DNA from 3 places in the Sphingomonas sp. CFBP 13706 genome. Region 1 is predicted to be linked to each of the others. Evidence: predicted binding sites of a transcription regulator. Region 1 holds the regulator's gene; each other region holds the start of a gene.

Region 1 (6,491 bases):
AGGCCGCAACACACGCCGCAAGGGGCTCGACTTCGCGACCGGCACGCGGCTGATCGCGGCCGGCGATCGGCTGACGCCCGCGCGCATCGCGGTCGCTGCGACCGGCGGACACGGCACGCTGTCGGTCGGCCGCCGGCTGCGCGTCGCGGTCGCCGCGACGGGGGACGAGCTCGTTCCGCCCGGCTCGACCAGCGACCCCGTCCTGCTACCGGAATCAAACGGCATCATGCTCGCCGCGATGCTCGCCGACCTGCCCGTCGACATTATCGATCTCGGAATCCTCCCCGACCGGCTCGACACGCTGCGTGACGCCTTTGCCGGGGTCGACGCCGATCTGCTGGTAACCACGGGGGGCGCGTCGGTCGGCGATCACGATCTCGTCCGCCCCGCAATCGAGGCGGCGGGCGGCAGCATCGACTTTTGGCGGATCGCGCTGCGCCCGGGCAAGCCGATGATGGCGGGCGCGCTTGGCCGGACGATGCTGCTCGGCCTACCTGGCAACCCGGTCTCCGCCTTCGTCACCGCCATCCTCTTCGTCCGCCCCGTGGTCGCGCACATGCTCGGCGCGCGCGATCCCCTGCCGCAGACGACGCACGCGCTGCTCGGCGAGGATCTTCCGCCCAACCAGTCGCGGACCGACTATATGCGCGCCGAACTGCGCGAGGGTCGCGCCTATGCCTCGACCATCCAGGACAGCTCGATGCTGCTGACGCTCGCCCGCTCGTCCTGCCTGATCGTCCGCGACGGCGACGCGCCTGCGGCAAGGGCGGGCGACTCGGCGGAAATCCTCGTCATCGCGTGACGTCACCGCTTGACGAAGCTGCAAGTGTTCCATAGAAGTTCCTCGTCTGTTCCGGACGGAGAACCGTTATGCTCACGCGCAAGCAGCACGAGCTTGTCTGCTTCATCAATGACCGCCTCGCCGAGACGGGCGTGTCGCCCTCGTTCGAGGAGATGAAGGACGCGCTCGACCTGAAATCGAAATCGGGCGTACACCGTCTGATCAGCGCGCTTGAGGAGCGCAACTTCATCCGGCGCCTGCCCAACCGGGCGCGCGCGCTCGAAGTGCTGCGGATGCCCGAGCGTCCCGAGTCTGCAACAGGGCAGACGGCGGCGAAGTCGGGGCCGAAGGTGGCGGCATCGGCCGACACCGTATCTGCGCCGAACACGGCCAGCGCCACGCCCGCGTCGCCCGATCGCATCGCGGCGAACGACGTCGTCGAGATCCCGCTGCACGGCCGGATCGCCGCCGGCGTCCCAATCGAAGCCTTTGAAGGCAGTTCGATGCTGGCCGTTCCGGCCGCACTGCTTGGCACCGGCGAGCATTATGCGCTGGAGGTTTCGGGGGACTCGATGGTCGAAGCCGGCATCCTTGATGGCGATTACGCGCTGATCCGCCGCACGGAAATCGCACGCGACGGCGAAATCGTCGTCGCGCTGATCGAGGACAGCGAAGCGACGCTTAAATATTTTCGCCGCGAAGGCGCGATGGTCCGGCTTGACCCCGCCAACCGTGCCTATGACCCCCAGCGTTATGCGCCCGCACAGGTCCGGGTTCAGGGCAAGCTGTCGGGTATCCTGCGCCGCTACGACTGACGAATGCCGGGGAGCGCTGGCGGTCATCACCGCCGCGCAACCGGCTGGCGTGGCGTTCAGTGGGCCGCGACCAATGACATCGCCACGAAAAGCGCGCCGCCGACAAGCGTCGAATATTGGCGGACTTAGTAGCAGCTTGCTTTGCATAAGACCGGCATAATCCAGCTCCAACGTTGGCCACCGTCCCGAATACCCGGACGAAGCCAACGGTGGAGGCAGGTCGCACGCGCATTAAACCAGCAAGCCCCCGTCCCACCTCCCCCGTCATCCTGACGAAAGTCAGGATCGAGAGCCCGGCACGCAATCCTCGTGACCTTGGGCTCTAATCGCAGCCTGGATGACGGTTGGCGCGAAATACGTCTCGTCGAAACTACGGACTGACAGAGATGTCGATCCGACGCGCTGACCAACGGCCAAGCATCATCGTCCGCGCTCCTGAACCGCGGCTTCCCGAACCGGTGGCCACACCTTCGCGAAATCCTGACCCGACACTCCGGTCGCGGCCTATCGCTCTGACCACCCCCGAGCCGGCACCCGAAACCGGACCGACGCCGCACCCCCGGCCATCCCGCGCTGATCGCCCCCCGCCCCGAACCGACGCGCTGGCCGCGCCAGCGTCGGCGGATCGCGCCACGGGTGCCGATCCCCCGGATTGAGTACCGTCACCATCCGCCCCGTGGTCAACGTCAACGCGATCCCCCCGGTCCGCGCGAGCACCGATCGATCGAGCTTCAGCCATCGCGGCGTACAATCGCGCGGCAGCCCGCGCTCGCTGATGACGATGTCCGCGCGCCGGCAGGCGGCAACCATCTCCGCGATCGGCACCCGGTAAACGCTCCGCGTTGCCAGCACACGCCACGCCCGCCCCCGCGCGACGACATCGGTCAGGCACAGGTCGCGGCTGCACCGCGCGTCGGGCTGATCCGCGAGCAGCAGCGGCTCACCATCGACCCCGCCATTCTCCGCCAGTGTATCGCGGACATAATCCCCCGCCCGATCGCGAAGCAGCGCGAGCCCGGCGGCGGTCCGGACCGCGACATGGCGACCATCGCCCGTGACCAGTATATCGGGTGACGGCGTCGTCAGCGCCCAGATCGCGCCAATCGCCAAGGGCAGGATCCCGATCCGTCGCCACTGTGTCCGCCACAACGCGATCCACACACCGCCGCCGACCATCAAGGCAAACGCCCCATCGGGAACCGCCGGCAGCGCGCGGACCGCGCCCGGTGCATGCGCCACGCCTCGCGCGAGCCACAGCAGCGCGTCGAGCGCATGCTGGACCAGCCACCAGGCGGGCGCGCCAATCCCGATCGTGTCGAGCAGCAGCGCCAGCGCCTCGAACGGCATCACGACAAACGTGGTCAGCGGGATCGCGACGATATTGGCGACCGCGCCGTACAGCCCGGCCTTGTGGAAATGATAAACCGCGATCGGCATCAGCGCCGCCTCGACAACGAGCCCGGTCAGCAGCAGCGACGCGGCGCCGCGCAACAGGCGTCTGCTGCGGCCCTCGTCATGCGGCGTGAACGTGGCACGGACGACGGGATGCTCGTGCAGCGCGATGATCGCGGTGATCGCGGCGAACGACAATTGGAAGCTCGGCCCGGCGAGCGATTCGGGCAGCGCGAGCATCACCGCGATCGCTCCCGTCGCGACGAGCCGCAACGTCATCGCCTCGCGCCCCATCGCCAGCGCGACCAGCACCAGCAACGCCGCGACGCAGGAGCGGATCGTCGGCACCTGGCTGCCCGTCAGCACGGTGTAGCCGATCGCCGCTGCGGCACCGGCAAGCGCGGCGATCAGTGGCAGTCGCGTGTGCAGCGCGAGCCATGGGCTGAGCGCCAGCAGCCGCATCACGATCAGCATCGTCGCGGCGACCGCCGCGGTGATGTGGAGGCCGCTTACCGAAAGGAGATGCGCCAGCCCGGCGCGGCGCATCGCCTCCGCATCCGCGTCGCTGATCGCGCCGACGTCGCCGGTCGCCAGCGCCGCCGCGATCCCGCCCGCGCTCCCGTCAAGCTGCGCGACGATATGCCGCGACAGCGCCACCCGGACTCCAGCGCCGCCGCGGCCCGGCTCTGCTACCACCACAGGCGAAAAGCCCCGCCCCGTCGCGCCGATCGCGCCGAACCAAGCGACGCGCGCAAAGTCATAGGCGCCGGGCACCGCCGGCAAGGGCGGCGGCATGAGTCGCGCGCGAAGCTTTATGGTCGCGCCGATCGCGAGCGTCGCCGGCGCATCCGCCTCTGCCAGGTTGATGCGGACGCGGCCGGGCAACGCAACCGGCGCGCCATCGGCGTCCTGCCCCGGCCCGACCGGCCGCACCGTCAACCGCACCAGCCGACGCGCGACGAGCGGTTCGATCGTCTCGACCCGCGCGGACAGCTGCACGAATGTCGGCCCCGCGAGCACCGGTGCCGCCACCCGGTCCGATCGTACCCAGATCAGCCCGATGCCGAGCGCCGCCGCAATCGCGCCGATCGCGAGCATCCGCGCCGCGCGCCCGCCGCGCCCCGCCGCAAGTCCGGCCAACCCGCCAGCGACCAGCACCAGGATCGCGGTGCCCCATGCCGCGGGATCGGGCAGCACGAACCACAGTGCGATGCCGCCGCCAAGCCCGACCGGCAACCAGGTTATGAGCTGATCGCGCTCCGCCTCCAGCCAGCGTTCGATCGCCCGGCCCGGCTCCGCCATCCAGGGCGGCACGCCCATTTGTCGCCGCCGGGGACGCATGCTAGAGGCGGCGACGGCTGATCCGGCCATCGTTTCTACAGTCTGGGAGCACCCGCGGTTGGGCGCAATATCTGATACGGATGCCGTCGTTTCGGCCGCACCCGTGGTTACTCGTTTCGCTCCGTCGCCGACGGGGTTCCTGCATCTTGGCGGCGCACGCACGGCGTTGTTCAACTGGCTGTTCGCCAAGGCGAACGGCGGCAAATTCCTGCTGCGTATCGAGGATACCGACCGCGTGCGGTCGACCCAGCCGGCGATCGACGCGATCATCGACGGCATGCGCTGGCTGGGGATCGACTGGGACGGCGACGTCGTCATGCAGTTCGCCGGCGCCGATCGCCACGCCCGCGTCGCGCACCAGATGGTCGAGGCCGGCCACGCCTATCGCTGCTACATGACCAATGACGAGATCGCGGCGATGCGCGCGGAGGCGCAGGCGGCCAAGAAGCCGCTCCGCATCCGCAGCCCGTGGCGCGACCGTCCGGCAAGCGAGGCCCCCGATCTTCCCCATGTCGTCCGCCTGCGCGCGCCGCAGGAAGGTGCGGTCACGATCGAGGATCGCGTCCAGGGATCGGTGACGGTCCGCAACGAGGAAATCGACGATCTCGTCCTCCTCCGTTCGGACGGCACGCCGACATACATGCTCGCGGTCGTCGTCGACGATCACGACATGGGCGTTACCCACGTCATCCGCGGTGACGATCATCTCAACAACGCGTTCCGGCAGCTGCCGATCTACCGCGCGATGGACGCGATCGAGGGCGGCTGGCCCGATCCGATCTATGCGCACATCCCGCTGATCCACGGCCCCGATGGTGCCAAGCTGTCCAAGCGTCACGGCGCCGTCGGCATCGAGGCGTATCGCGACGAGATGGGCATCCTGCCCGAGGCGTTCGACAATTACCTGCTGCGGCTCGGCTGGGGGCACGGTGACGACGAGATCATCAGCCGCGAACAGGCGGTCGAGTGGTTCGACCTGTCGGGCGTCGGCAAGTCGCCCTCGCGCTTCGACCTGAAGAAGCTCGAGAATCTGAACGGCCACTATATTCGCGAGGCCGATGACGCGCGTCTGGCCCAGCTCGCCGCCGATCGGCTCGGCCATGCCCTGCCCGATGGCGGACTCGACCTTCTGACTCGCGCCATGCCGGTCCTGAAGCCACGTGCAGCGAACCTGAACGAACTCGCCGAAGGTTCGAATTTCCTGTTCAGCCAGCGACCTTTGGCGATGGATGACGCCGCAGCGAGCCTTTTGCAGGGTGAAGCGAGTGCGATTCTGACGAACGCGCATGCTGAACTTGACGCGCTCGACAAGTGGGATACGGAAGCGCTCGAAGGCGCGGTACGGCGCGTGGCCGAAGCGCGAAGCCTAAAGCTCGGGCAGGTTGCACAACCCCTTCGCGCCGCGCTGACCGGTCGCAAGACGTCGCCGGGAATATTCGATGTGCTCGACCTGCTCGGGCGTGACGAGAGCCTCGGTCGGATCGCCGACCGGATGGCAGACTGATAAGATTTCGAGGAAGGATACAAGCATGAGCGAGACCGCAAACCTCAAGGTCGACGGCAAGGAATTCGATTATCCGGTCATGTCCGGTACGGTCGGCCCCGATGTCATCGATATCCGCAAGCTGTACGCGCAGACCGACAATTTCACCTATGATCCGGGCTTCACCTCGACCGCCTCGTGCCAGTCGAAGCTGACCTATATCGACGGCGATGCGGGCACGCTGCTCCACCGCGGCTACACGATCGGCGAGCTCGCCGAACAGTCGAACTTCATGGAAGTCGCCTATCTGCTGCTGAACGGCGAACTGCCCAGCGAAGAAGAGCTGTCGACCTTCTCGAACACGATCACGCGCCACACGATGGTGCATGAGCAGCTCGCGCAGTTCTTCCGCGGGTTCCGTCGCGACGCGCATCCGATGGCGATCCTGTGCGGCGTCGTCGGCGCGCTGTCGGCCTTCTATCACGATTCGACCGACATCCACGATCCGGCACAGCGCGTCATCGCGTCGCATCGCCTGATCGCCAAGATGCCGACGATCGCCGCGATGGCGTACAAGTACAGCGTCGGCCAGCCGTTCGTCTATCCGGACAACACGCTGAGCTACACCGGCAACTTCCTGAAGATGACGTTCGCCGTGCCAGCGGAGAAGTACGTCGTG
Region 2 (6,491 bases), on a different contig from region 1:
GGCAAACCGTCAGCTTGCAATTCAGAGGGCAAGAAAGGCGGCGAGCGTTGGCCGATCAACGGGAAAGCCAGCAGCCTTGAGGATCAGGCGTGGGCGATGATTTTCGGAATCGAAGACGGATGGTTTGAGTATGACCGCGCCGGATTCCTGCAATGGTCCGTAAAGGGACGCGACAGGTACAGCGCCGGGAATGCCGTCACCTACGTTGAGGCAAAGACGGGACAGGCGGCGTTCGCATTTTAAGAAAGTGACGGCGCGGGCAAGGGGGGGAAACCGCGCCGTCATAATCTGAACAATGCGGGAAGGGTTACGATCCGACCGGCTTTAGTTTTTTGAAGTGACGACGCGGATAACAGGATGGAAAGCCGCGCCGTCTGGAGGAAAACGTGGCGGGAGCAAGTACGATCCGGGCGGCGCGAAAATGCCCCCGTGACGATCGGCGCAAGAGCTGGATCGTCACGGGGGCATTTTCGCGCGAGCCGGGCTTTGCCCGGCGTTCGACCGAGAGAGGGCAGGGGGAGGGGCAAACGAGCGGTCAGAAGCGATCGTTAGCGAAAGTTCGTCCGGACGAACAATTTTAACTCTTGTGGTATGATGGCAGGATAGGCTTACAGCCGGCTTTTGTATTACACAGCCCATTGGTTTGTGTATTGTCTCTGTCCTATGGCGATGTTCACCCTTCGATTGCCGGATGACCTGGCGGCACAGTTCGACAAGATCGCGGCTGCTGATGGCGGGCGGTCAGACTTGTTACGCAAGATGATAGAGAGGGTTTGCACCGCGAAGGGTGTGACGCTTCCACCGCTTCCCGCCCCCAACGAACCGCCCGACCGGATCGAGGTTCGACTACCGAAAGAAGACGGCGAAGCGCTTGAACAGCTCGCAAGCGGGCGGCGTATGAAGCGAACGGAATGGATCGTTGCGCTAATCCAAAGCCGGTTGAGAGCCGCGCCAGTCCCGGCGATCGATCACCGGCAAACGCTGACAGACATTCGCCGCGAGCTTCGCGCGATCGGCAAAAACATAAACCAAGTGGTGAAGGCTTTTCATGCCGCGAACATGGAGGAAAGCCGGTTAGAAGTAGGCCGCGAGGTTGTGCGCTTGGCCGCGATGGCGGAATCAGTAAGCGAACAAGTCGAGGCGATCGGTGACGCGATGCGCGGCGACCTATCCTATTGGAGAGCCGGGGATGAGTGACGGCCCGAAGATCGAGTTTCTAGACACCACCTGGCGCGCACCAGCAGGAGGCAAAACAACAGGCTCGAAAGGCCGGTTGAACATACCGGCTGGCAAAAGCTCCAGAGGGGGAGGGGGCGGTAGCGTTGCGGCGACGAAGGCAAAGCTCCAGCGGATCACGAACCGCGTCCCGGAGGTCATGGTCAAGGTTTCCGGCCGTCAACGTGGTGGCGGGCATACCGCCGCGCACTTGGAGTATATCGGCCGACACGGAAAACTTGAGGTCGAGACGAGCGACGGCGAAAAGCTGGAAAGCGTGAAAGACCTTCGCGAGCTAGCGCAGGATTGGGCCGAGGATGAAGCGGCGACCACCAAGCGCCGCGAACCGCTTACGTCGATTTCGATGGTTCTATCCATGCCGCCCGGCACCGATCCGGACACGGTGTATCAGGCAGCGCGGGCGTTCGCTCGCACCGAGCTGGAGCGCTTTCCCTACGCAATGGCGCTGCACACAGACGCGGATCATCCGCACGTTCATTTAACGGTCGCGGCCCGAGGGGAAGGCGGGGAGAGATTCAATCCGAGGAAGGACGATCTAGCCGGATGGCGCGAGAGCTTCGCACGCGAGTTACGGGCGCGCGGTATCGAAGCCGAGGCAACACCCCGCCGAGCGCGGGGCGTTATTCAGAAGATGGAGCGGACGCCTATCCGCAAGATACGCGATCGGGCGGAAGCCGGAACGGCCGAGCTGCCCCGCGTATTGCAATCGAGCAGAGCCGAGGCCGCAGCTATGGCACAGGAGAAGCCAGCCAAGGCGCGACCTTGGGAGGTGAACGCGATCGTTCGGCAATCCGAGGTGCGAGCGTCTTACGAGAAGGCGGCTACCGAACTGGACGCCAGCGCCGACCCCGCCGATCGGAAATTAGCCGAGCAGACGCGGGCGTTCGTCGCGTCGATGCCCGATCCAATGACACGGGATCGCGACCAAGCCCGGCAGATGGCAGAGGTGACAAGGAATGCCCGCGATAGCGAACGCGATCGAGAGCGTGCGCCAGTGACCCGAGCCGAGCCGGTTCCTCCAGCAAAGTCAGAACGGAAACGGCCGACACAACCCCCGCAGCCAGAGCGGATGCCCGACAAGTCGCGCGAGACACCTAAGACGCCAACGCGGCCCGATCGCAGCCGGTAGTTTGGCGGAAAGTTCGTCCGGACGAACTTTGACGATGATGTATGCCAACGACGGCCCCGGCATCGTCATCGGCATTACCGGCGGGAGTTATGTAGATCGTCGCCAAGCGCAGCTCCAAAACATGCGAAATGATTGGCCCGATATTAGTCGGTTCGGCTTTAACGCAACGTTTACCGTGAGCCTGTGCAACTACATCCGCTTGAGTTAGCCGAAACCCGACCCTAGAACATGACTGGTATTGCCCCCCGGTGTTCCTAAGCGCCGATGGCGATACCCTTTCCGAGCCTGTTCCAAGGGGTAAGGGAGGGCGGGTAGGAAGACGATCCCGGCTAAGGTCGCGGCCCCTTCCACAAGGACCAGCGCACGGTCTTCCTACCCGCGTCTCTAATCGACCGACTTCGATATGGAGACAAGCGAAAACCGCTTTTGCCAGCGGTGCGGCGATGCACGCCGGGATAAATCACACCGCGCTTGAACCGGAAAGTTCGTCCGGACGAACTTCAATGTCCGCTCAGATACCGAGCGAGTTTATGCGTGATTATCGTGAGGGCGTCGGAAATGTGGGCTTGGGGAAATGACATAGATTGGGGGAGTTTTCCCGATTGGGTTGGTGCAATCGGAGGCGTCGGGGGCGCTCTAACGGCTGCATCGTTTTACTTCCTTGATCGAAAGCGGGCGCGGCTCGCTCAGGTTGCAGCAGATAAGAAACAAGAGCGGTTTGAAACCGACGTAGCTACACACCTGTACGTCCTATTTCGCAGCATTCAGGACGTTTCACGGAACTACTTGGAAAACGTCTCTAGCTTTGCCGACACGATTGACTTGCGTGCAGAGCTTGGAGCTTTCCGGGGAACTGCAATTAGAATGCAAGGCTTACCGGGATTGCCGATCGAACGGTTCATGGACCTATGCGATTTGCTCGAAGCGATTACCGACAGGCGCATCGAGGGAAAAAGTCCAGAGGCAATTAGGGACGCCGTTGCTCAAATCGGTTACGTGGTGAACCCACTACAAGAAAAGCTAGCGCAGGAACTTCGTCTATGATGCCCGGTCCCCTCGTATCAGAGGGTTCGTGGCTTCTCCGAGATCCACGGAGCCGATTTTCGGCAAGATCAAAAAGTTCGTCCGGACGAACTTTCGTCTAGCTATCGCTCTCTGCGCCGCGTCGGGAAAACAGGGCCACGCACCGTCATCTTGTCCGGATCAAAAGGCTTCTGGAGCCGAACAACGTCGTCATACGAACCGCGCAACCACGTCTCGATATCGTCGGGATCGAGTATCGTTATCATAGCTTTGGGGTGGATCGGGCTAACCAGCGAATTAGGATCGCACGTCACCATCGTAAAGCCGTTGCCCTCCGCTGTGGTCTGCCAGAATCCCGCAACAGCGAACACAGGCTGACTTGGCACCGAGAACCACATTTCGCCTTTGAGGGGCGGTTTGCCGTCCTCCAGATCGTGCTTGTCGGGAGTGAACTCGCAGAACTCCGTGAGCGGCACGAGGCAGCGGTTTTCCGGCTTCTCGGCCAGCTTGCGCCATTGAGGGAGCGCGAGGTTCCGCACGTTCGTCATGGGCCAAGGGGCTTTGCCGCCCGTAACGTCCCACGTCATCACGTCCCAGGCGCGTTGGCCGTCCTGTTCGCGGATGATATAATTGCGGCTCTTCGGCCGCAACTCGCGCGGATTAAACCGATTGTCGCGGGGGCGTTCGATAAAGAGCTTTGACGCCGATCCCCATACGGTTTCCGGTTCGCCGTCCATGCAGGCGCGGTTGCACATTATGCGATCCCTAGTCGTCTATTGCGTGGTCACGGATCGCTTGAGCGATCTTACGCAGCAGCTCCAGAACGCGATCGTCGGTTTCGCCTTCCGCGAACGCTTCGACGATTTGGGCGGATTGTTCAAAGGCGTCGGGTTTATCCATTGCAGGATGATGCGGCATCGATAGCCGGGCGGCAACGCCCGTCATTCCCACCCCTTTTTTTCGGTATCTAGAAACACGGCCTCGATGGTTTGGCAGCTCGCGTCGAACGTGGCGATGATGCGCAGCGTATCGCGGTCCAACTTGGCTAGCGCTTTGTCCCGAACTTCACGGGCGCGGACTATTTCAGAATAGCGCGCTTGTTCGGCACGCTGGCGAGCTGGCGACCAGTGGGACCAGTAAAGCGACATTTGTTCAGGGAGCGGGGGCGGCTTGCGGTAGACCATCCCGGCTATGCTATCCGAAAGCACGAAGACGACGCCGCAAAAATGCGATCGGTCGCATAGCTTTACCCGTTCCCTTTCTGTTCTTTGATGCGTTATGAGGGGCCGAAGGGAGACGCTAAAATGCTGCCGCTGATGCAGCCAATTCCGATCGCAGATATTCCGCTAGGCATATTTCCGCGCATTCTCGCAGCCGCTGGAGCTGGATTCCCCTCGCCCGCGCAGGACTGGGCCTGCGAGTCCGTAAATCTGGTGGACCTGTTACGATTGGATCGAGCCGCGAGCTTTGTTTTCCGGATCGAGGGAAGCAGCATGAGGGACGCCGGAATCCACGATAACGACGTGGTGGTGGTCGACCGAGACACGCGCCCGTCAGACGGTCACATTGTAATCGCGGTTGTAGATGGCGGGTTCGTATGTCGCCAACTGGTGTTCCGCGAAGGTGTGCCGCACTTGGAGGCGCGCAACGTATCGACGAGCTACCCCGTGACAATCGCAGATGAGGCGGTCGACGTGTGGGGCGTCGTGCGATCGGGCGTCCGCGACTACCGGCGTTAGATCGAGCTATGTCCTACGCAATCTGTGACGTGGCGAATTTCTATGTATCGAGCGAGCGGCTTTTTGATCCTCGCTTGCGTGGCGTGCCGGTAATCGTACTATCCAACAATGATGGATGCGCCATCGCTAGAAGCGAGGAAGCAAAAGCCCTGCATATAAAAATGGGCGATCCGATGTTTAAGATTCGTGACGTTGTGAAACGTCACGGAATACCGGTTCGTTCATCTAACTACGAATTGTACGACGATCTAAATAGGCACTTCAATGCGGTAATTGCAGAGTTCTCCGATACGTTTGAGGTCTATTCAATAGACGAGAGCTTTTTCCGTCTTCCTGTTCTTCCTAGCGGCGTTGGCGACGTAGCAACCGCTCACCGCGTCATTGATGCTATATCACGAAGCGTTGGTTTGCCTACCCGCATAGGCTTAGGACCAACGCGAACGCTATCAAAGGTTGCCAATGCTCTTGCAAAAGCGACTGAAAAGATTTGGGGCGGCGTCGTCGACCTTCACGACGAGGAATTGCGTCGCCGGCTGTTCGCGCAATGGCCGGTCGGAGAGGTTTGGGGGATAGGTAAGGCTCTGGAGGCCCGCCTGAAGCCGCTAGGGGTGCGAACTACGGCTGACCTTGCTGCATTGCCCCCAGCGGTCGCGAGAGACGCCGGGACAGTCGTTCTGGAGCGCCTTGTGCGTGAGTTGAACGGTATCGAGTGCGCCGAGTTCACAGTTGAACCGGAGGCGATGAAGGGAACAGCCGTCACGCGGCAGTTTGGCGCACCTGTCAGCACCTTGGACGACCTATGCGAGGCGATGGCACGTCGCGCAGCTCGCGCGGCCGAGAAGATACGCGCGCAGGGGCTGGTGGCGTCTCGCATGATAGTCTTTGCGCACGGCAGCAAATACCGGCCGAATCCACCAAGCGCATCGCGATCGGCGCGCTTGTCCCCGGCGAGCCATGACCCGCGCGTGATAGTCGGGATGGCAACAAGGCTTACCGAGGCGATGTTTCAGGAGGGCGGGGTATATACGAAATGCGGAGTGCTTCTGGAGGATCTAAACCCGGCTGGAGCGGCACAGACCGACTTGTTCGCTATTCCAGACCCGCGCGCTCCTGGCCTGTTAGCCGCGATGGACGGACTAAACGCCCGGTTCGGGCGGGATACGATCACCGTTGCGGCGCAGGGGCGCGGGCCAAAGGCTTTCGACACGAAGCGCAGCCAGAAATCTAATTCGTGGACAACGAACATCGCGGAAATCCCGGTTGCGCGATGAGTACCGCACGTTTTGAAACGACGATGGATTACGCGCGTCATCGCGCAGATATGCGGATCGTGTGCCAGTGCGGGCGGACGATCAATGTACCGT
Region 3 (6,491 bases), 160 kb from region 1:
CTCGGTGTTCGTCGGCGTCGCGATCACCGCGGTCGGCGAAAAGGCCGCCCCGCTCGTCAAGGCGATCGAGGCGCTCGTCGCGGTCATGCTGCAGATCACGAATTACGTGATGCGGTTCGCGCCGTTCGCGGTGTTCGCCGCGGTGACCGCGACGCTCGCCGAACGGGGCCCCAGCATCCTCGGCGATCTCGGCTATTTCATGCTGACCTTCTATCTCGGGCTGGCGCTGCTCTGGCTGATGCTGATCGGCATCGCCTTCCTGCTCATCGGCCCGCGGACGCGGCTGCTGGTGCGCTATATCCGCGACCCGCTGATCCTCGCCTTCTCGGCCGCGTCGTCGGAGGCGGCCTATCCGCGTACGCTCGAGGCGCTCGACCGGTTCGGCGTGCCGCCGCGGATCGCCAGCTTCGTCCTGCCGCTCGGCTATTCGTTCAATCTCGACGGCTCGATGATGTACATGACGTTCGCGTCGCTGTTCATCGCACAGGCCTACGGCATCGACATGCCGATCGGGCAGCAGATCGCCATGCTGCTCGTGCTGATGGTTACGTCGAAGGGCATTGCCGGTGTGCCGCGTGCGTCGCTCGTGGTGATCGCCGGGACGCTGTCGATGTTCAAGATCCCGGAAGCGGGCATCCTGCTGATCCTCGCCGTCGATCACTTCCTCGACATGGGTCGGTCGGCGACCAACGTCATCGGCAATGCGGTCGCCGCGACCGTGGTCGCGAAATGGGAGGGCGGGCTCGACGAGCGCGAACCCGCCGACCGCGACCCGCCACATGCACCGACCGGGCATGGCCCGAAGGTGAATGTCGACAGCTATGAGAAGATCAAGCCCGGCCAGGCCTGAGCGGCACGGGACGTCAGGAGACGATCGGCCCGCCCGCTTCTTGGCGTGTACCCGGGTCAGGCATAGGCATAGGGCCCGCCCTCCTTGAGCCCCGCCTGATAGGCCGGCCGCGCGTGGACCTTGCCGAGCCAGGCGATCGTCGCGGGGCGTGATTCGTCGAGCCCCGCACGGCTGCGCGCCGCTTCGAGCGGAAAGCTCATCATGATGTCCGCCGCGGTCATCTGATCGCCGGCAAACCAGGGACGCTGCGAGAGCTCTGCCTCGACATAATCAAGATGGACATCGATCATCGGCTGGATGCGCTTCAGCGCGATCTTCCCCATCACCGGAATCCTCGCGAGCACCAGCTTGAGCAACAGCGGCGGCATCATCGAGCCTTCGGCATAATGCAGCCAGAACCGATAGCGCAACGCATCCGCGCGCTTGGCGGGGGCCCCGAGCCGACCGTCCGCCTTGTCGACGAGATACTCGACGATAGCGCCCGTCTCCGTCACGACCCGGCCTCCCTCGACGTCGCGGTCCTCGATCACCGGCGACTTGCCGAGCGGATGGACCGCCTTCAGTTCCGGGGGTGCGAGCATCGTCTTCGTATCGCGCGCATAGCGCTTGATCTCATAGGGCAGCCCAAGTTCCTCGAGCATCCACAGGATCCGCTGCGATCGCGAGTTTTCGAGATGGTGGACGGTGATCATGGCAGGCTCCCTTGGCTGTCGCGCGCCCTGTGTGCCGTCCATATCCAGGCGGCGGCCGGAAATTCGACCGCATCCCCGGCCAGACGATCGACGCACGCGCTGGTCAGACGCGCCAGCGCCTGTTCGCGTTCCGCGCCGTGCGTCTCGCGGATCCGCGACGCAGCGGGGCCGATCCGGCTGAGATAGTCGACGGCGTCCGCCACCGGATCCGCGCCGCCTCCCGCCCGATAAGCGAATTCGACACGCTGTGGTGTCGTCGCGCGCCACCCGGCCTGCTTCAGTATCTCCGCGACATGGGCCGGATCGGCAAAGGCAAAGGGCCCCGGCGCGGTCATGGCCCCCGTCGGTCCGGATGCGTCATCCGCACCCGCGACGGTTTCCACCGCCCAGCGATTGGCGGCACGCTCGGCAAAGCACGAGAAGACGAGCGCAGCGCCAGGCGCGGCGGCCTCAGCGAGCTGGGCAAAGGCGGCCACCGGATCGGCGAAAAACATGACCCCGTGCCGCGATATATAGAGGTCGACCGGCGCGTGCATGCCGACGGCGGATGCGACGTCGGCGCAGTGGAACGCGACATTGGTCAGATGCCCGGCGCGGTGGTTCGCCACCGCGATCAGTTTCGGGGAGAGGTCGATGCCGATCACCTTCCCGTCCGGCAGCGCCTGCGCGCTCGCCAGCGACGTGGCGCCGGCGCCGCAACCGATATCGACGATAGTGCGAGTCTGCGGTCCTGCCGCCGCAAGGATCGCAGCGTTCAGTACGGGCGCAAGCCCCTCGAAGCTGCGGTCGGTACGGCGCCATTCCGTGGCCCAGGTGTCGCCGACGCGTCCGGTCCAGTCTCGATCACTGGTCATGATTGGCCATATCGCATGGTCGAACTCCCGTCTGTGCGCACAAGATCAGCTCTTGTGGCGCGTTTAACGCAAGTCGTGAAGCACATGCCCGCTAGGGCTCACTGGATTTCCGGACGATCGCCCAACACGCGTCCCGCTGCGGCCCATCAGCTCAACCAGGCGAGACGAGACCCGCCCGAACCATCAGCCCTGGACGCTGCCTCGCCCTGTCACAGGACGCGGAGCCCTTCCCCGCGAGGAAAAGGGCTCCGACTCTCACTCAGGCGTCGTCTTCGGCGTCGGGACCGACCATCATTTCCTCGGCGACCTTGTCGGTGCGCGCACGGATCTGCTTTTCGAGACGATCGGCGGTCTCGGGATTGTCCTTGAGGAAGGTCTTCGAATTCTCGCGACCCTGACCGAGCCGGACGCTGTCATAGCTGAACCACGCACCCGATTTCTCGACCAGCCCGGCCTTCACGCCGAGATCGAGGATCTCGCCGAGCTTCGAGACGCCCTGTCCGTACATGATGTCGAATTCGACCTGCTTGAACGGCGGCGCGACCTTGTTCTTCACGACCTTCACGCGCGTCTGGTTGCCGGTGACCTCATCGCCCGCCTTGACCGCGCCGATGCGGCGAATGTCGAGACGGACCGAGGCGTAGAACTTCAGCGCGTTGCCGCCCGTCGTCGTCTCCGGGTTGCCGTACATGACGCCGATCTTCATGCGGAGCTGGTTGATGAAGATCACCATGCAGCGCGACCGGCTGATCGAACCGGTCAGCTTGCGAAGGCTCTGCGACATCAGACGCGCCTGAAGCCCGACATGGCTGTCGCCCATCTCGCCCTCGATTTCGGCGCGCGGCACGAGTGCTGCGACCGAATCGACAACGAGTACGTCGATCGCGTTCGAACGGACCAGCGTATCGACGATCTCGAGCGCCTGCTCACCGGTGTCCGGCTGCGACACGATCAGCTCGTCGATGTTGACGCCGAGCTTCTTGGCATAGACCGGATCGAGCGCGTGCTCGGCGTCGACGAACGCGGCGGTGCCGCCATTCTTCTGCGCTTCGGCAATGACGTGGAGCGCGAGCGTGGTCTTGCCCGAGCTTTCCGGACCGTAAATCTCGATCACGCGGCCGCGCGGCAGGCCGCCGACGCCGAGCGCAATGTCGAGCCCGAGCGAGCCGGTCGAGATCACCTCGACCTGCATCGTCTCCTTCGAACCCAGACGCATCGCCGAGCCCTTGCCGAACGCGCGGTCGATCTGCGCGAGTGCGGCATCGAGCGCCTTCTGCCGGTCGTTGGTTGCTGTTGCCATGCCGGTGTCGATCACTTTCAGATTAGCGGCCATCGATAAGCTCCCATCGCTAAAGCAAGCGCGCGTGCCATTCAACGCGTCAAACGCCATGTATTGCTTTTGTTCTCACGGAACAAGTGCGGAACATCGGGAATGTGAAAAAGGGCGGCCGCCTTTCGGTGACCGCCCTCCCATCATGGGTCCGCTTCGGCGTCTTGGGAGAAACCTTGGGCCGGTCGGCAAACCATGGCGCCGATCCGGTAGTGGACATCACGATTTGACGCCGCCGACCGGTAGGATGCAATCGATTTTACAGCGTCCGGAGTCCCAAAGCCGAACAGTTTCAACGCGGCATTTACCCCGCGTTCAGCGCAGCGTGCACGCCAGCGTCCACCAGCCCTGCGCAGCAGCATCCGTCGCCGCGGAATCGCGGGCCGCGATGCTGTCGAACAGCGCAAAGCAGGTCGCCCCCGACCCCGACATGCGCGCGAGCAGCACGCCCGGCGCCGCATCCAGCAGCGCGCGGACGCGGGCAATCTCCGGCGCGATCGCGCAGGCCGGCGCCTCGAGGTCGTTCCGCCCGGCGATCGCGCGTTCGAGCAGCGGCCCCTCGCCGATCGGCCCGCGGTCGATCCCGTTCCACGCGCCGAATACCGCCGCGGTCGACACCGCCACCCCCGGATTGACGCACAGCAACGGCGTTCCCGCCAGCCCGTCGAGCTCGACGAGCATGTCGCCTCGCCCGGTCCCGAACGTCGTCCGGTTGACGAGGCAGGCAGGCACGTCCGCACCCAGTCGGGCGGCAATGTCGTGAAGAGCCGGATCCTTCACCGCGACGCCATGCAGCCGCGCCAGCGCGCGCAGCGTCGCCGCGGCATCGGCGGACCCGCCACCGATCCCGGATGCGATCGGCAACCGCTTGTCGAGCGTGATCGCGTGATGCGCGGCGATCCCGAACGTCGCGACGAAAGCATCCGCCGCGGCCGTTACCAGGTTGCCGTTCCACGGCGCCGCGTCCGTGTCCCCTGCTTGCGGGCGCAATGCCGCGGCGAACGGCCCGATGATGGCAAAGCTGTCCGCGTCCGCCGTGCGCACCGTGACGACGTCGCCATGCTCGGCAAAGGCGAACAGCGTCTCGAGCTCGTGATAGCCGTCCGCGCGGCGGTGACGCACATGCAGCGCGAGGTTGATCTTGGCTGGTGCGGTTTCGGTCGTCGTCGGCATCGGGATCTCGGGATCAGGGGTCAGCGGCGCGCAGCGATCGGCAGGCCGGTGTCGATCTTCGCGGCGATGCGCGCGCGCTCCTCGGCATCGCCGGTGACGATCGCGGCCTGCCACGCATAGCGCGCCTCGTAGCGTCGGCCCATGCTCCAATAGGCATCGCCGAGATGATCGCCGATTTCGGTATTGGTCGGCTCCGCCTGCGCGGCACGCTCGAGCAACGGCAGCGCGCGTCGCGTATCGCCGGCGCGGTGATAGGCCCAACCAAGCGAGTCGGTGACGGACGGATTGGCGGGATCGAGCCGGCTCGCCCGCTCGAGCAGCCGGATCGAGCCCGCGATGTCGTCGCCATGCTCGACCTGCGCGAATCCCAGATAATTCAGCGCGAGCGGTTGCGTCGGGGCGAGGGCAACCGCCTTGCGGAGCGCGACGCGCGCCTCGGGCCAGCGCCCCGCCTGATCGAGCGCCCCGCCATATTGCAGCCACGCCCCCCAGCCGCCGCGCGCGGCCGCCGGCGCGCCGTGATCCGCCGCCAGAACCCGGCCATACCACTGCGCCGCCGCCGCCGCATCGCCGGTCGTCAGCAACAGGTCAGCGTAACGCTGCCAGTCACCGGCGACCGCCTCCTGCCGCTCGGCGCGTGTCCTCGCGATGGCCAGCGCCGCCTCGTCACGGCCGGCGACCGACAGGATTTCGAGACGCTTGGCGATCGCCGCCTCTGCGGACGGCGACGTGCCATCGACCCTGTCGAGCACCACCAGCGCGCGGTCGACCCGGTCGCTATGCGCAAGCGCGTCGGCAAGGACGATTCGCGCGGGGGCATAATCGGGATCGGCCTCCACCGCAGCCTGGGCGAGCGCGATTGCCAGCGGCGACGGCGCCCCTGCAATAAGGTCTCCCGCCAGCCCCGCGAACGTTTGCGCGACGGCAAGGCCGAGTGGCTGGCGCGCGGGGGCGGCAGCGATGCGCTTACGCGTCTCGGCGGCGAAGCGGCGTGCAACCGGGTCATTGCCTGCGGTCGCCAGCGCCGCGCTCGGATCGCGGTGCTCGGCGCGCGAGACCCATGCGTTCAATGATGGTGCGAGGACGACCAGCGGGCCCTTGCCGAGCGTGGCGATCGCCGTCCGGGTCGCCCGGGTGTCGCCCTTGCGCGCGGCGGCGGCGAGCGGGAACAGTGCGGCGTCCGCAGGCGCGACTCCGGCTCTCGCCAGCACCCCCGCCGCGCGCGCGACGAGCGGCATGTCACCCGCCTCGATCCCCTCCCGGTAGGCGCGGATCGCAACGACCGGATCGTCGGGCGCCGCCGCCAGTGCCAAAGCATACTGGTCCGCGGCAATCGTCACCCGCCCGTCCGCATCCGCGGCGCGCGCCTTGAGATAGGCAGAGAGAACGCCGGTGTCGGCCAGCGCCGCCGTCGGGGCGGTCAGCAGGCCGATCGCCAGCAGGGCATGCTTACATATTGGGATAGTTGGGGCCTCCACCGCCCTCGGGCACGACCCAGTTGATGTTCTGCGTCGGGTCCTTGATGTCGCAGGTCTTGCAGTGGACGCAGTTCTGCGCGTTGATCACGAACTTCGGATCGCCCGTCTCTTCGC

What was found. The regulator LexA, encoded in region 1, represses DNA repair genes until DNA is damaged. The targets are predictions, from matches to a motif close to GTTCCNCNCTTGTTCT.
Region 2: IFS44_RS17330 (LexA family protein) is a predicted target of LexA. The motif match lies at 4,641-4,656, and genes of this name have one in related genera.
Region 3: recA (recombinase RecA) is a predicted target of LexA. The motif match lies at 3,806-3,821, and genes of this name have one in related genera.

What each region holds. Positions count from the first base shown of each region.
Region 1 covers NZ_JACYVM010000002.1:388,424-394,914, reverse strand. The annotation lists gene IFS44_RS05190 (molybdopterin molybdotransferase MoeA) at 1-802, shown strand, start outside; gene lexA (transcriptional repressor LexA) at 871-1,596, shown strand; gene IFS44_RS05180 (ComEC/Rec2 family competence protein) at 2,101-4,308, opposite strand; gene gltX (glutamate--tRNA ligase) at 4,328-5,833, shown strand; gene IFS44_RS05170 (citrate synthase) at 5,859-6,491, shown strand, end outside.
Region 2 covers NZ_JACYVM010000012.1:45,081-51,571, forward strand. The annotation lists gene IFS44_RS17290 (hypothetical protein) at 1-243, shown strand, start outside; gene IFS44_RS17295 (mobilization protein) at 664-1,197, shown strand; gene IFS44_RS17300 (relaxase/mobilization nuclease domain-containing protein) at 1,190-2,365, shown strand; gene IFS44_RS17305 (hypothetical protein) at 2,400-2,573, shown strand; gene IFS44_RS17310 (hypothetical protein) at 2,900-3,409, shown strand; gene IFS44_RS17315 (SOS response-associated peptidase family protein) at 3,511-4,143, opposite strand; gene IFS44_RS17320 (hypothetical protein) at 4,154-4,333, opposite strand; gene IFS44_RS17325 (hypothetical protein) at 4,330-4,572, opposite strand; gene IFS44_RS17330 (LexA family protein) at 4,693-5,127, shown strand; gene IFS44_RS17335 (Y-family DNA polymerase) at 5,136-6,398, shown strand.
Region 3 covers NZ_JACYVM010000002.1:229,713-236,203, reverse strand. The annotation lists gene IFS44_RS04465 (dicarboxylate/amino acid:cation symporter) at 1-850, shown strand, start outside; gene IFS44_RS04460 (glutathione S-transferase family protein) at 907-1,542, opposite strand; gene IFS44_RS04455 (methyltransferase domain-containing protein) at 1,539-2,396, opposite strand; gene recA (recombinase RecA) at 2,656-3,729, opposite strand; gene IFS44_RS04445 (4-(cytidine 5'-diphospho)-2-C-methyl-D-erythritol kinase) at 4,042-4,899, opposite strand; gene IFS44_RS04440 (tetratricopeptide repeat protein) at 4,920-6,377, opposite strand; gene IFS44_RS04435 (electron transfer flavoprotein-ubiquinone oxidoreductase) at 6,349-6,491, opposite strand, start outside.